DNA from 2 places in the Bacillus coreaensis genome. Region 2 is predicted to be linked to the other one. Evidence: riboswitches for the same ligand, from Rfam matches in the RefSeq annotation. Region 2 holds a riboswitch; the other holds the start of a gene.
The links. Region 2 has a riboswitch for ZMP and ZTP ahead of ACQ5H4_RS20345 (phosphoglycerate dehydrogenase). Riboswitches for the same ligand answer to the same signal wherever they lie in the genome.
Positions count from the first base shown of each region.

Region 1 (6,608 bases), on a different contig from region 2:
AAAACCAGACTTCGGTTTACGTGAACGAACTGGTTCTACCGCTGTTAGTTTGATTGGAGTAACATCTGGTTCCTTAGTTAAAAGCTTTAATGTTGCAGCTAGTACCGTTACAGAATCAATATCCTCTAATAACGACTCAGCGGCACGTTTGTAATCAGAGTAATCATTATTTTCAATTACCTTCATAATTTTATTAATTGTAGCTTCTTGATTACCAGCGATTACATCTTTGTAAGAAGGAATTGGTTTTTTTACCATCTTTTTCTTTGTTACTTGCTCAATAATTTTTAAATGATCAAGTTCGCGTGGGGAAACAAATGTATAAGCTAGACCTTTCTTCCCAGCACGTCCTGTACGACCAATTCTGTGTACATAGCTTTCTGGATCCTGCGGAATATCAAAATTGTACACGTGTGAAACCCCACTAATATCCAGACCACGAGCGGCTACATCAGTTGCTACCATGATTTCAATTGTACCATCCTTAAAGCGACGAATGACTTGGTCACGTTTTGATTGCGGAATATCACCATGGATTCCTTCAGCTGAGTAACCACGCTTGATCAACCCTTCAACTACTTCATCTACACGCTTTTTCGTACGGCCAAAAACAATCGCAAGCTCTGGAGATTCAATGTCGAGTAAACTAGTTAATACATCAAACTTTTGCTTTTCATGTGTTTCAAGATAAAATTGTTCAATATTTGTGACTGTCATTTCCTTTGCTTTCACTTTTACAAGCTCAGGGTTTTTCATGAATTTTTCTGCAAGAGTTTGAATTCTCTTGGGCATTGTCGCTGAGAAAAGTAATGTTTGACGTTCCTCAGGAATATCACTTAGAATTCTTTCGATATCTTCGATGAAGCCCATATTTAGCATTTCATCTGCTTCATCTAGAACAACCATTTTAATATTATTTAGACGGATTGTTCTTCTGTCTAAATGGTCAATTAGTCGTCCAGGTGTTGCAGCAATGATCTGTGGTCGGTTTTTTAATGATCGAATTTGGCGATTAATATCTTGACCACCATAAATCGGAAGTGTACGAATTCCTTTTACTTGCCCAATTCGGTTTAATTCTTCAGCCACCTGAACTGCTAGTTCACGCGTAGGAGCTAATACAAGACCTTGAATACCCTCTTGTAAATCCATCTTTTCTAGTAATGGAACACCAAACGCTGTTGTTTTTCCTGTTCCTGTTTGTGCTTGCCCAATCATGTCTCTTCCTTGAAGAGCGATCGGAATCGCTTGTGCTTGTATCGGTGTTGGTTCTTCAAATCCCATATTTGATACTGCTTTTTGTAATTCACTACTTAGACCAAAATCTGAAAATGTTGTCAAAGTTATTTTTCCTCCTTAATTTTAAACACCTATATCATTATTTTGTACTTAGAATTATATTTTAAAGTTTTTTTTTGTAATTTTTTTGAGTGAAGGAATGATCGCGAGAGAATAAAACGGAGTTAATTATCATGGTTTCATTCCAAAGAAAAAGGTGATGCTTATATCAATGCATCACCTTAAATGACTCAATATATTAAGCTTTTTGAACGTTAGAAGCTTGTGGTCCACGGTTGCCTTCAACGATTTCGAAAGTAACTTCTTGGCCTTCTTCTAAAGTTTTGAAGCCTTCTGATTGGATTGCTGAGAAGTGTACGAATACATCTTGACCTTCAGCTGATTCGATGAATCCGAAACCTTTTTCTGCATTAAACCATTTTACTTTACCTGTGTTCATGTGTAAAACCTCCAAAAAATTGTTCACCATAAGTACTAAATATATAGATCAAAAACGTAAAAAGCCGTAACAAGCAAGGAAGGGAAGAAAATCGACCACATCCTGCAGTTACGACCACTTAACCAAAAATATATACCGAACTTTATAGCGTTATATTCATATTAATCGAATATGCAGAATAAGTCAAGAAGATTAAATGGATTGAACTACTTCATTTTCTACTTTTGACTGCAACGTACGTTCTGCTGAATCAACTGTATGTTTTAAAAGCATGGCAATCGTTACTGGACCAACCCCACCAGGAACTGGTGTAATAGCGGATGCTTTCTCAAAACAAGTATCGTACTCTACATCTCCAATGTTTCCTGGGTTATAACCAGCATCTAAAATCACAGAACCTTCCTTCACCCATTCACCCTTAATAAAGTTAGGCTTACCAACTGCAGCAACAACAATATCCGCTTGTTTCACAATATCTGGTAAGTTGTTAGTATATGAATGGCATGTAGTTACGGTTGCATTTTCATTTAATAGTAGTGCTGATACGGGTTTACCAAGAATAGGACTTCTCCCTACAACTACTGCATGCTTTCCTTGTACTGGAATTCCATATTCCTTAATAATGGTTAAAATAGCAGCTGGTGTACAAGAAGGAAACACACCAAACCCTAATGCTGTTTGTCCATAACCAAAGCTAGTAACACCGTCAACATCCTTTTCAATGCTGATTGTATCAAACGCTTTTCTTTCATCCACTTGCTTAGGTACTGGGTGCTGAAGTAGAATGCCATTTACATTATCATCGTTATTTAATTCAGTAATTGTGGCCAAAAGCTCCTCAGTAGTTGTGGTTGCAGGCAAATGAATTCTTTTCGATACAATCCCTAATTTCTCACATGCATTTCCCTTCATCTTCACATATGTGGCAGAAGAAGGATCATCACCAACGAGAATGGTAGCTAAACAAGGAGTAACTCCCGCTTCCTTGAGCTTTTCCACTCTTTCCTTAAGAGAATTTTTGACTTTGTTTGCTACCATCTGACCATCCAAAATAACAGGTTTCGTCACGTTAACCCCTCCATATATTAGAAAAAGAGACAGACGTACGCCTTCTCTCTGCCCAGACGACCGGCTTAACAGCGACGCAGCTCCCCTGTGGTTGCTTCCACATTTGTCGTCAGTTACTGCGATTTTTTATAAACTTTGTTAATTCATGCTTATTATATTCTTAAAACACATATATTTCAACCAAAATAATATATCAACGTTCGGGTTTTTCTTTTGTATATAGAAAACGGACAACTATTGTTGTCCGTTAAGAAAACTCTTTTGAGATATAATTGGCTGTAGTAATTTACCTAAAACAATGAAAGCCCTACCTCTCTTCCATCCTTACGGTTCCTAGACCGCGCCAGTGTGAATCAGGCCCTGTAATTCTTCAGGGAATGACACTCTTGTAAACTTAACTCTAAATCATTTGTTTGGAAATGAGTATATAAAGTGAAAATACGAAAAAAAAGAAGGATTGTTGGGGAAACCGTCTAATGTAATTTTCTAATGGTATCATGGAATACCATTCTGAAGAGTATCAATTGTATTACAAACATATTTCTTGTTGAAGTTTATTTTATTGTATAAATAACAATCCACCTCAAAAGAGCAACAGAATTCATTGTATAACATTTTTTTACTTTTGTCAAAAAAGCTCCCCATAAGGAGAGCTATGCTAGCTTTTCACTAGTTTGATCATCAATGGGAACAGTTGCATATAACACTTCAATTTCCAATTCCTTTTGATACTTCTGTTGGATCTCTTTATTCCAGTCAAGTTCTTCAGCCATGAAATCCAACACTTGGTCTTTATATGTTTTAACCGTATTTATATCAAAAAGAAGGGCCCCAGTTCTCCGATTGAAAAAATCAATAGGTGAATACGCCATTTCATGATCGATTGCGTACTTTAATTGTGCAAATAAAAATACAGGGATTTGATATTTTCTTGCTTCCTCTTTACTTTTTTGGATAATCTCCAGTAGGATAGGCACGTTGGAGCCATACATTTTTATCAATTTCGTTGCGTCTTCGGGTGATAATCCTACTTCAACTCCCTTTTTGACTTGATTAGAAATATACATATTAAATCCTGTACTCCCCCCAACATCGCCTCCAGAAATAGGATAATCCTTTGTGCGACAACTTGAGAACTCCTCTCCTGATTCTTCATTATATTTTTTTGCTAATAAGTCAACAACTGTCTCCGCCATTTTTCTATAGCCTGTTAACTTTCCACCCGCAATTGTAATCAAACCTGACTTTGATTCCCATATTTCGTCTTTTCTTGAAATTTCAGAAGGATTTTTTCCTTCCTCCCAAATTAATGGTCTAACTCCAGCCCAATTCGATTCAATATCATCAACTGAAATCTGAACCGTAGGAAACATATAGTTGATACTAGCAATAATATAGTCTCGGTCACTTTTGGTCATTCTAGGTTGGGCAATGGACTCGTCATAGAATGTATCAGTCGTACCTACATAAGTTTTTCCATCCCTAGGAATAGCGAATACCATTCTACCGTCAGGTGTATCAAAGTAAATGGCCTGCTTGAGAGGAAATCTTTCTTGATTAACAACAATATGCACACCTTTGGAAAGCTTTAGCACTTTCCCAGCTTTGGATCGATCAAGTTCTCGAATACTATCTACCCAAGGACCAGCAGCATTAATCACTTTCTTTGCCCGAATTTCATATGATTCTCCACTAATTAAATCACTTACTTTCGCGCCAACAATTGTACCATGTTCATAAACGAGTTTTTCTACCTTTGTATAATTAATCGCACATGCACCCTTGTCAACCGCTGCCTTCATTACTTCTATTGTAAGCCTTGCATCATCCGTACGATATTCGACATAGTAACCGCCACCCTTTAACCCATCCTGTTTCACAAGCGGTTCCTTTGTTAAGGTTTCATTTGCTGAGAACATCACTCTTCTCTCTGATTTTTTAACTCCCGCTAAAAAGTCATAAATACGTAACCCTACAGAGGTACTAAATTTCCCAAATGTCCCGCCTTGATGAAAAGGAAGCAGCATCCACTCTGGCGTAGTTACATGTGGGCCATTCTCATACACAATGGCTCTTTCCTTACCAACCTCAGCCACCATTTTCACATGAAACTGTTTTAAATACCGCAATCCACCATGAACAAGTTTTGTTGAACGACTGGAAGTACCAGCAGAAAAATCTTGCATATCAACAACCGCCGTTTTCATTCCGCGAAGGGAGGCATCTAGTGCAATACCAGCACCTGTGATTCCACCACCAATAACTAAGACATCATAATGTTTTGTTGAAAGTTCAGTTACTAGATATTTTCTTTGTTTATTTGAAAAACTCATCCCTGTTTCCCCCTACTTCTTAATTAGAGTGAATAAAAAAGACCACAAAATGCACTATCCTTAAAGATAATGATTTTGTGGTCTCTCCGATTCTCCAACCTGAATTATTAACTTGCTATTATTATACCAAACTGTATGTCACTGGTAAACATTAATCACATCAATATATTATTTAAATGCCATTGCTGCATGAACAGCCTTTTTCCATCCAGAATAAAGCACTTCTCTTTTATCAGAATCCATTTTCGGTTCAAAAGCACGATCCACTGCCCATTGCTTAGCAATATCTTCTCTGCTTTCCCAATACCCAACCGCTAAACCAGCTAAGTAAGCAGCACCTAGTGCGGTCGTTTCATTTACTTTTGGTCTTTCCACTGGTACGTTTAATATATCAGATTGGAAGCTCATCAAGAAGTCATTCTTAACAGCCCCGCCATCTACTCTTAACGCTTTAAGTTCAATACCGGAATCCGCTTCCATGGCAGAAAGAACATCCTTTGTTTGATAAGCTAAAGATTCTAGAGTAGCACGGACAAAATGCTCTTTTGAAGTTCCTCTTGTTAACCCAAACACCGCACCACGAACATCGCTATCCCAATAAGGTGTACCTAATCCAACGAAAGCTGGAACAACATATACTCCTTCCGTTGATTCTACTTTTGACGCGTAGCTTTCACTATCCGCAGCATTCTTTAACATTCTAAGTCCATCTCGAAGCCATTGAATGGCAGAGCCCGCAACAAAGATACTCCCCTCTAACGCATACTCAACCTTCCCATCAACACCCCACGCTAACGTAGTCAGTAAGCCATTGTCGGATTTCACTGCCTTTTCACCCGTGTTCATGAGCATAAAGCAGCCTGTTCCATACGTATTTTTAGCCATCCCTTCACCAAAACAAGCTTGACCAAACAAGGCAGCCTGTTGGTCTCCAGCAATCCCCGCAATCGGAACCTCTTGCCCAAAGAAATGATAATCAACCGTATGTGCATACACTTCTGAGGACGGACGAACTTCAGGAAGCATGGATTTTGGAACTGATAAAATTTCAAGAAGCTCCTCATCCCATTTCAAATCGTAAATATTATACATTAATGTACGAGACGCATTCGAGTAATCGGTAACATGAGCTTTACCACCGGATAACTTCCATACGAGCCAAGTATCTATTGTTCCAAAAAGGAGTTTCCCTTGATCTGCCTTTTCACGTGCACCTTCTACATTGTCGAGAATCCATTTTACCTTTGTTCCTGAGAAATAAGCATCGATAAGAAGACCTGTTTTATCACGGAAAAGATCATTGTATCCTTTTGCTCTTAACTCATCACATATTCCACTTGTTTGTCTCGATTGCCAAACAATTGCATGGTAGACTGGAAGACCTGTTTCCTTATCCCAAACTACAGCTGTCTCACGTTGGTTTGTTATCCCCAAACCAGCAATTTGTTCAGGTTTTACATTCGATTCAG
Region 1 covers NZ_JBOCCY010000001.1:343,165-349,772, reverse strand. Annotated here, with positions in the region: gene cshA (degradosome RNA helicase CshA) at 1-1,341, opposite strand, end outside; gene ACQ5H4_RS01805 (cold-shock protein) at 1,538-1,738, opposite strand; gene ACQ5H4_RS01800 (bifunctional 5,10-methylenetetrahydrofolate dehydrogenase/5,10-methenyltetrahydrofolate cyclohydrolase) at 1,931-2,776, opposite strand; ZMP/ZTP riboswitch at 2,850-2,933, opposite strand; gene ACQ5H4_RS01795 (glycerol-3-phosphate dehydrogenase/oxidase) at 3,460-5,139, opposite strand; gene glpK (glycerol kinase GlpK) at 5,308-6,608, opposite strand, start outside.
Region 1: it holds a riboswitch for ZMP and ZTP, as region 2 does, so the genes downstream of both, ACQ5H4_RS01800 (bifunctional 5,10-methylenetetrahydrofolate dehydrogenase/5,10-methenyltetrahydrofolate cyclohydrolase) here and ACQ5H4_RS20345 (phosphoglycerate dehydrogenase) in region 2, are expected to answer to the same signal.

Region 2 (6,608 bases):
AAAAACTACATAGATAATGATTGTTTGAAAGGATTGGTGAATCGTGGGTTATTATGATCAAGACTACGAAACACGGTACAGAAAACAAAAGGGAAATCGAGGAGGGTACTTTTTTGCGAGTCTAGTTGGAGCCATTTTAGGTGTTTTTCTTATTGTGGTTGCCTTGCCTCGAATTGGTTTTGATGTTCTTCCTTATTCCACAGAAACAGATTCGAATCTAGAAGAAGGTACGGCAAACAACGATGCGGTTAGGACAGAAAATGTTAGCTTAAACGTAGTGACAGATATAACAAAGGCAGTAGAAAAAGCAGGAGATGCGGTAGTTGGAATTACGAATCTTCAAACGACAAGTTTTTGGTCAGAATCAAGTAGTCAGGAAGCAGGATCAGGGTCCGGTGTTATTTATAAAAAAGTGGATGGCAAAGCATATGTTGTAACAAACCATCACGTAATCGAAGGGGCAAACTCACTTGAGGTGACATTGTCTGATGGAACAAAGCTTGAAGCCAAGTTAAGAGGTAGTGACGTTTGGACCGATTTAGCTGTTCTTGAGGTTGATGGAAGCAAAATTGAAACCGTTGCTGAGTTTGGAGATTCGGATGCTTTAAAAATTGGTGAGCCAGTGATCGCTATTGGAAATCCACTTGGAGCAACGTTTTCTGGCTCTGTTACACAAGGGATAGTATCAGGTTTAGAGCGTGCGATTCCTGTTGATATTAACCAAGATGGTGCAATTGATTGGCAGGCTGAAGTACTCCAAACGGATGCCGCAATTAACCCGGGTAATAGTGGTGGAGCATTAATTAATATCAGTGGCCAAGTGATTGGAATTAACTCTATGAAGATTGCCCAGAGCTCCGTAGAGGGAATCGGTCTCTCCATTCCAATAAAGTCTGCTGAGCCAATCATTAGTGATCTAGAGGAGTTTGGTGAGGTAAAACGACCTTACATGGGAATCCAACTTCAATCAGTAAATGAAGTATCAGCTTATCATCAGAAAGAAACACTGAAACTTCCGGAAGATGTAACATCGGGAGTCGTAATTATGACGGTGGATCCAAACTCACCTGCAGAACAAGCAGGATTAGAAGATTTAGATGTGATTGTTGAAATGGACGGCGATCCAATTAAAGATGTCATTGATTTAAGAAAGCATCTATATAATAAAAAGAAAGTCGGAGATCAGCTGAACATTAAATTCTACCGTGCTGGAAAGCTTCAAGAAACAACGATGAAGCTAGGTGGAAATACCTTATAGTTGTGAGAGAAATGCAGGCGTCATGTTTGCATTTCTTTTTTGTGGATAGAAATTTCTCGATAGTTTTGGTAGGATGGGATAGGAATGTGGATAAGTTTTTGGATAAACTATATATCAGATATCCACATCATTTTTTGTTGAAGTTTGGAGAATTTTGAAGGAGGGAAATAACTTGATTTACTGCTGTGAGGAACATGTAGATCTTGCCATAGATACGATTGTAGATGAGTTTGAGACATTTCCAACCTTACTAAAAGTTGAGGGAAATGAGTTATTAACAACCTGTGAATATTGTCGAAATGATGCTGTATATATGGTAGGGAACAAATGATCCTATACAATATGTGGATGAAAAATGTGGACATGTGGATAACTTCTGTGGATATCTTGTTCGTAAAGTGAGGATGAAGTGTGAATATCTCATTATTAACAATTGGCAAACTTAAAGAAAAATACTTAAAACAAGGTATTGATGAATATTTAAAAAGACTAACGGCCTATGCGAAGGTCGAAGTGGTTGAACTCCCAGATGAAAAAGCTCCAGAGCAATTAAGTGACATAGAAATGGAACAGGTAAAGAATAAAGAAGGAGAGAGGCTGTTAGCAAAAATTTCTCCAGATACATATGTCATTGCCCTAGCCATAGAAGGCAAGCAACGATCGTCAGAAGAACTGGCGGAAATGATTGATAAGTTGGCTACATACGGAAAAAGTAAAATTGCCTTTGTTATTGGAGGTTCGCTGGGTTTAAGTAAGGATGTTCTAAATCGTGCAGATGAGAAGTTATCATTTTCTAAGATGACATTCCCTCATCAACTTATGAGGTTAATTCTGCTTGAACAGGTGTATCGGGCTTACCGGATTAATAGGAATGAACCTTATCATAAGTAAATGAGGATTTTTAGCCAATGCCTCTCCTAAGGATGGGGAGGCTAAAACAGCTGAAGATCAGGTTAAATATCCAGTCTGATTAATAGACGGAAGAATTCCGCTTAATGTATAAATTGGCTGAAATATTGGTTAAATAGACGGAGAAATTCCGCCTATTGGCTCAAAAACTGTAATAATGGGGGAAAATGCTGTGCATAATCGGAAATTCTCCGCTTATACATCATGAAAATAAGCTCCATTCTGCATTTAACAGAAAAATCTCCGCTTATTTGCTTTTCGGAGGTTACCGGAGTAAGGACTAGACTACTTATTTAAGAATACAGGAAAACCTCATCATAAATAATGAAGTTTAATTTGTAAGAAAATTTAAAAAAGAATATTTTTCTACTTGAATGCTAGTAAAGAAGTTGTTAGAATATAAGAAATAAAAAGACTATGTGTAACTGGCGAAACGCGGATAACCGCGAGGGAGCACATGGTGTCGTAGCCGTTCGCCTGGGCAGAGGTAAGGGTTATAAACCCTTGCCTCTTTTTGTTCAAATTTATAATAAAAAAGGAGAAACAATATGAGCCCAATTACATTAAAAAAAGTGAACCAAATTAAAACATTAAATAATATTGCAGAAAGCGGGTTAAAAGTCTTTAAAAAGGATAATTTTGCAGTCGACAATGATTGTGAAAATCCAGATGCAATTATTGCACGTAGCTTTAATATGCATTCAATGGATTTCGGTAGTAATTTAAAAGCAATTGCAAGAGCTGGAGCAGGTGTTAATAATATTCCAGTCGACAAATGCACAGAGCAAGGAATTGTCGTTTTTAATACTCCTGGAGCCAATGCAAATGCTGTAAAAGAAATGGTTTTAACTACAATAATGGCGTCATCAAGAAACCTTTTTGCTGGTGTGTCATGGACAAAGACCTTAGAAGGCGAAGGGGACCAAGTTCCAAAGCTTGTAGAAGCAGGGAAAAAGCAATTTGTAGGAAAAGAAATTAAAGGTAAAACTCTAGGTGTTATTGGACTAGGTGCAATTGGGGCACTTGTAGCGAATGACGCTATTGCTTTAGACATGGATGTAATTGGTTTTGACCCATTTATCTCTGTTGATACAGCATGGAATTTATCACGTACGGTCCAACGTGCTTTAACCATTGAAGAATTGTTTGCAAACGCTGATTATATTACTGTACACACACCATTAACGGATGATACAAAAGGAATGTTTAATCAAGCTACATTTAGCATTATGAAACCAGGTGTTCATATTCTGAACTTCTCACGTGGGGAACTAGTGAACGAAATAGATTTGGCGGTTGCGCTTGAAGAAGGTATCGTGGGTCAATATATTACAGATTTCCCTAATGAAAATGTATTGAAAATGGAAAACACCATTTGTGTTCCACACCTTGGTGCATCAACAGCAGAATCTGAAGAAAATTGTGCAATTATGGCGGGGCGCCAAATAAAGGATTTTCTAGAGACTGGGAATATTAAAAACTCAGTGAATTTTCCAAATGCCTCTCTTCCATATTCAGGGAAGCAACGTGTAGCAGCTTTCCATCAAAATGTTCCTGGAATGGTTGGAAAGATTACATCAGCTCTTTCAAGCTATGATTTAAACATTGCAGATATGGTGAACAGAAGTAGAGGGGAATATGCCTATACTATGATCGATATTGATAACAATGTAACGAGTGAAATTATCCCTCAGTTAGAGGAAAAAATCGGCTTGATTGAAGGTATTGTTACGGTACGTATAATTTAATAAGAGTTTACCAAAGGTGATACAAATTTTTGTATCACCTTTTTTGTTTCTTAAAAAGGGTTCATTTAAGATAATTGGTGTAAAAATGATATATACAAACAAGGAGGTTTAACATTGAATAGAAAACTAGGAAGCATTCTTTTAACCATATCAGACAACGAAACCGTCGTAACAGGCTCTTTTAATTACACAAAAGACTCTGCAGAAGATAATCAGGAAGTCCTCTTAACCGTAAGTGATTCGGACTTAGCTTCAGCTATGAATGATACATTTAATGAAATGTGGGATAGTGGTGATTTGGAGGAGTGGTAGAAATAAGGAAATTAAATCAATAAAAAACACCTCTATGCCATTCGCATAGAGGTGTTTCACTATTATTGATACCTGTCTCTAAAGGAAGTGTCAGCAATCGTTTCTACACTAAATTCACCGTTAGCATACTTAATGACGGAAACACTGCAATTATCATGGTGCGGATAATCGCTCATTTTTGTTAATTGCATTAAGTAGTTACCAATCGTTACTCCATGTGAGAAAACAAGTATATTTCCGCCTTCACTTTTATGCTTGTCGATGATTTCCTTAACGATAGAGGTTGTACGTGTATAAAGCTGGGAGTAGCTTTCTCCTTCTGGTGCAGCCATATTTAGGTCGTTAAGGGTAAATAATTGTTCAAGTATATTTCCGTATCGCTCGGTGATTTCTGATTCTACAAGTGATTCTAAAGCACCAAAGTTCATTTCTTTCAGGCGTGGGTCCGTCATTGTTGGAAGATTACGATGACCAACTGCATACTGAGCTGTATCTATAACTCGTTGGCTTTCACTAGTGTATACTGCGGTAAATTCAATATCATCAAGGCCCATACCTACAGACTTGGCTTGAGTAATTCCGCGTTCGGTAAGAGGGGAATCACAAAAACCTTGCATACGTTTTTCTATATTATATTGAGTCTCACCATGACGAACAAAATAAAGCTTTACTTCTTTTTCAGAGGACAAGCTATAACACCTACTTTGTATTGTAATATTGTTTAGTTACCAAGAATTTTACCATACCTACTGAAGAATTGTTAATTTATATAATGAGAAAGGAATTTTACCCCTTTTGGTTAATTTATATAATGTAAACAGATACTCGTTCTTGTGTGCTTATATTGACTGACAATTAGGAGTGAAGAGCTATGCTAAAGTTAATAAAAAACGGAGAGGTCTATGCCCCAAACTATCTTGGTGTAAGGGATATTCTTATTGCTGACGATAAAATTGCTTTTATAGAAGAGCAAATAAATACTCCTACTTCTTTTGTCCCTATCGAAGTGATTGATGCATCTGGTCAACTTATCGTACCTGGATTTATTGATTCTCATGTTCATATTATTGGTGGTGGAGGAGAAGGTGGATTCAAAACAAGAACCCCAGAAATTATGTTAACCGATATAACGATGTCTGGTGTAACAACCTTAGTGGGTGTGCTTGGAACGGATGGTACAACCAGGAGAATGGAAAGCCTTCTAGCAAAGGCTCGAGCACTAGAAGAAGAAGGCGTTACCTGTTATATTCATACCGGCTCTTATCAAGTACCAGTCAAGACATTAACCTCAAGAATTGAAGATGATCTAATTTTAATTGACAAAATTATTGGTGTTGGAGAAATTGCCATTTCTGATCATCGTTCCTCTCAGCCTACGTTTGATGAAGTAGTAAAAATTGCTACAGCAGCTAGAAATGGTGGCATTTTATCTGGGAAAGCTGGACTTATAGAAATCCATGTAGGGGATGGAATTGAAAAACTCTCATTGCTAGAGGAGATCATCGAGAAAACAGAAATTCCTGCTAGGCATTTTCATCCTACTCATATTAATCGTAATAAAGAATTATTTGCTGCAGGGATTACATATGCAAAAAAGGGTGGATATGTTGACTTGACCACTAGCACCATTCCTCAATTCCTAGAAGAAGGGGAAGTGAAGTGTTCGACCGGTTTAAGATTAATGCTTGAAAAAGACATCCCCATTAGTAGTATTACTTTTTCGTCAGATGGGCAGGCAAGTCTTCCTTATTTTGATGAAATGGGTGAATTTAAAGGATTAAAAGTGGGGAAAACGGCTTCTTTATTCCGGGAGGTAAGGGATGCAGTCTTTAATGAGAAAATCCCTCTAGAGCAAGCAATCCAAGTAATTACATCAAATCCAGCACAAGTTCTCAAACTTTCTCAAAAAGGCAATATTCAAAAAGGGAAGGATGCGGACCTTGTAATTTTAGATAAAGAAACATTAACGATTCAAACGGTTATGGCAAAAGGTCAACTAATGGTGGCCCAAGGTTCTCCATTAGTAAAAGGGACATTTGAGTAAAATCCTACAAGTAAAACCTGTACCTAAAAAGGTAAGTAGTTCAGTTGTGAAGTACAAAATAGAATGAACCCAAAATAAACGGAGAAATTCCGTTTATTTTGGGAAATACCAACATTTCCCGCAAAATAAGCGGAGTGTTTCCGCTTATATGAACCTAATCTTTAGATTTAGGTAAATATAGAGAAGTTAATCGGAATATTTCCGCTTATATCAGCTTCTTGAGCCCTACTTTCCATATTAAACCGGAATTTCTCCGCCTATGAATTCCCATACCTCCTCGAAAAATTCAACAATGTCTTTTCTTTTCACCACATCAATCCCCAATAGTTTTTGTACT
Region 2 covers NZ_JBOCCY010000019.1:44,752-51,359, forward strand. Annotated here, with positions in the region: gene ACQ5H4_RS20330 (S1C family serine protease) at 44-1,258, shown strand; gene ACQ5H4_RS20335 (CxxH/CxxC protein) at 1,431-1,589, shown strand; gene rlmH (23S rRNA (pseudouridine(1915)-N(3))-methyltransferase RlmH) at 1,670-2,149, shown strand; ZMP/ZTP riboswitch at 2,579-2,657, shown strand; gene ACQ5H4_RS20345 (phosphoglycerate dehydrogenase) at 2,716-3,915, shown strand; gene ACQ5H4_RS20350 (phospholipase D-like domain-containing protein) at 4,030-4,227, shown strand; gene ACQ5H4_RS20355 (histidine phosphatase family protein) at 4,290-4,916, opposite strand; gene iadA (beta-aspartyl-peptidase) at 5,099-6,271, shown strand.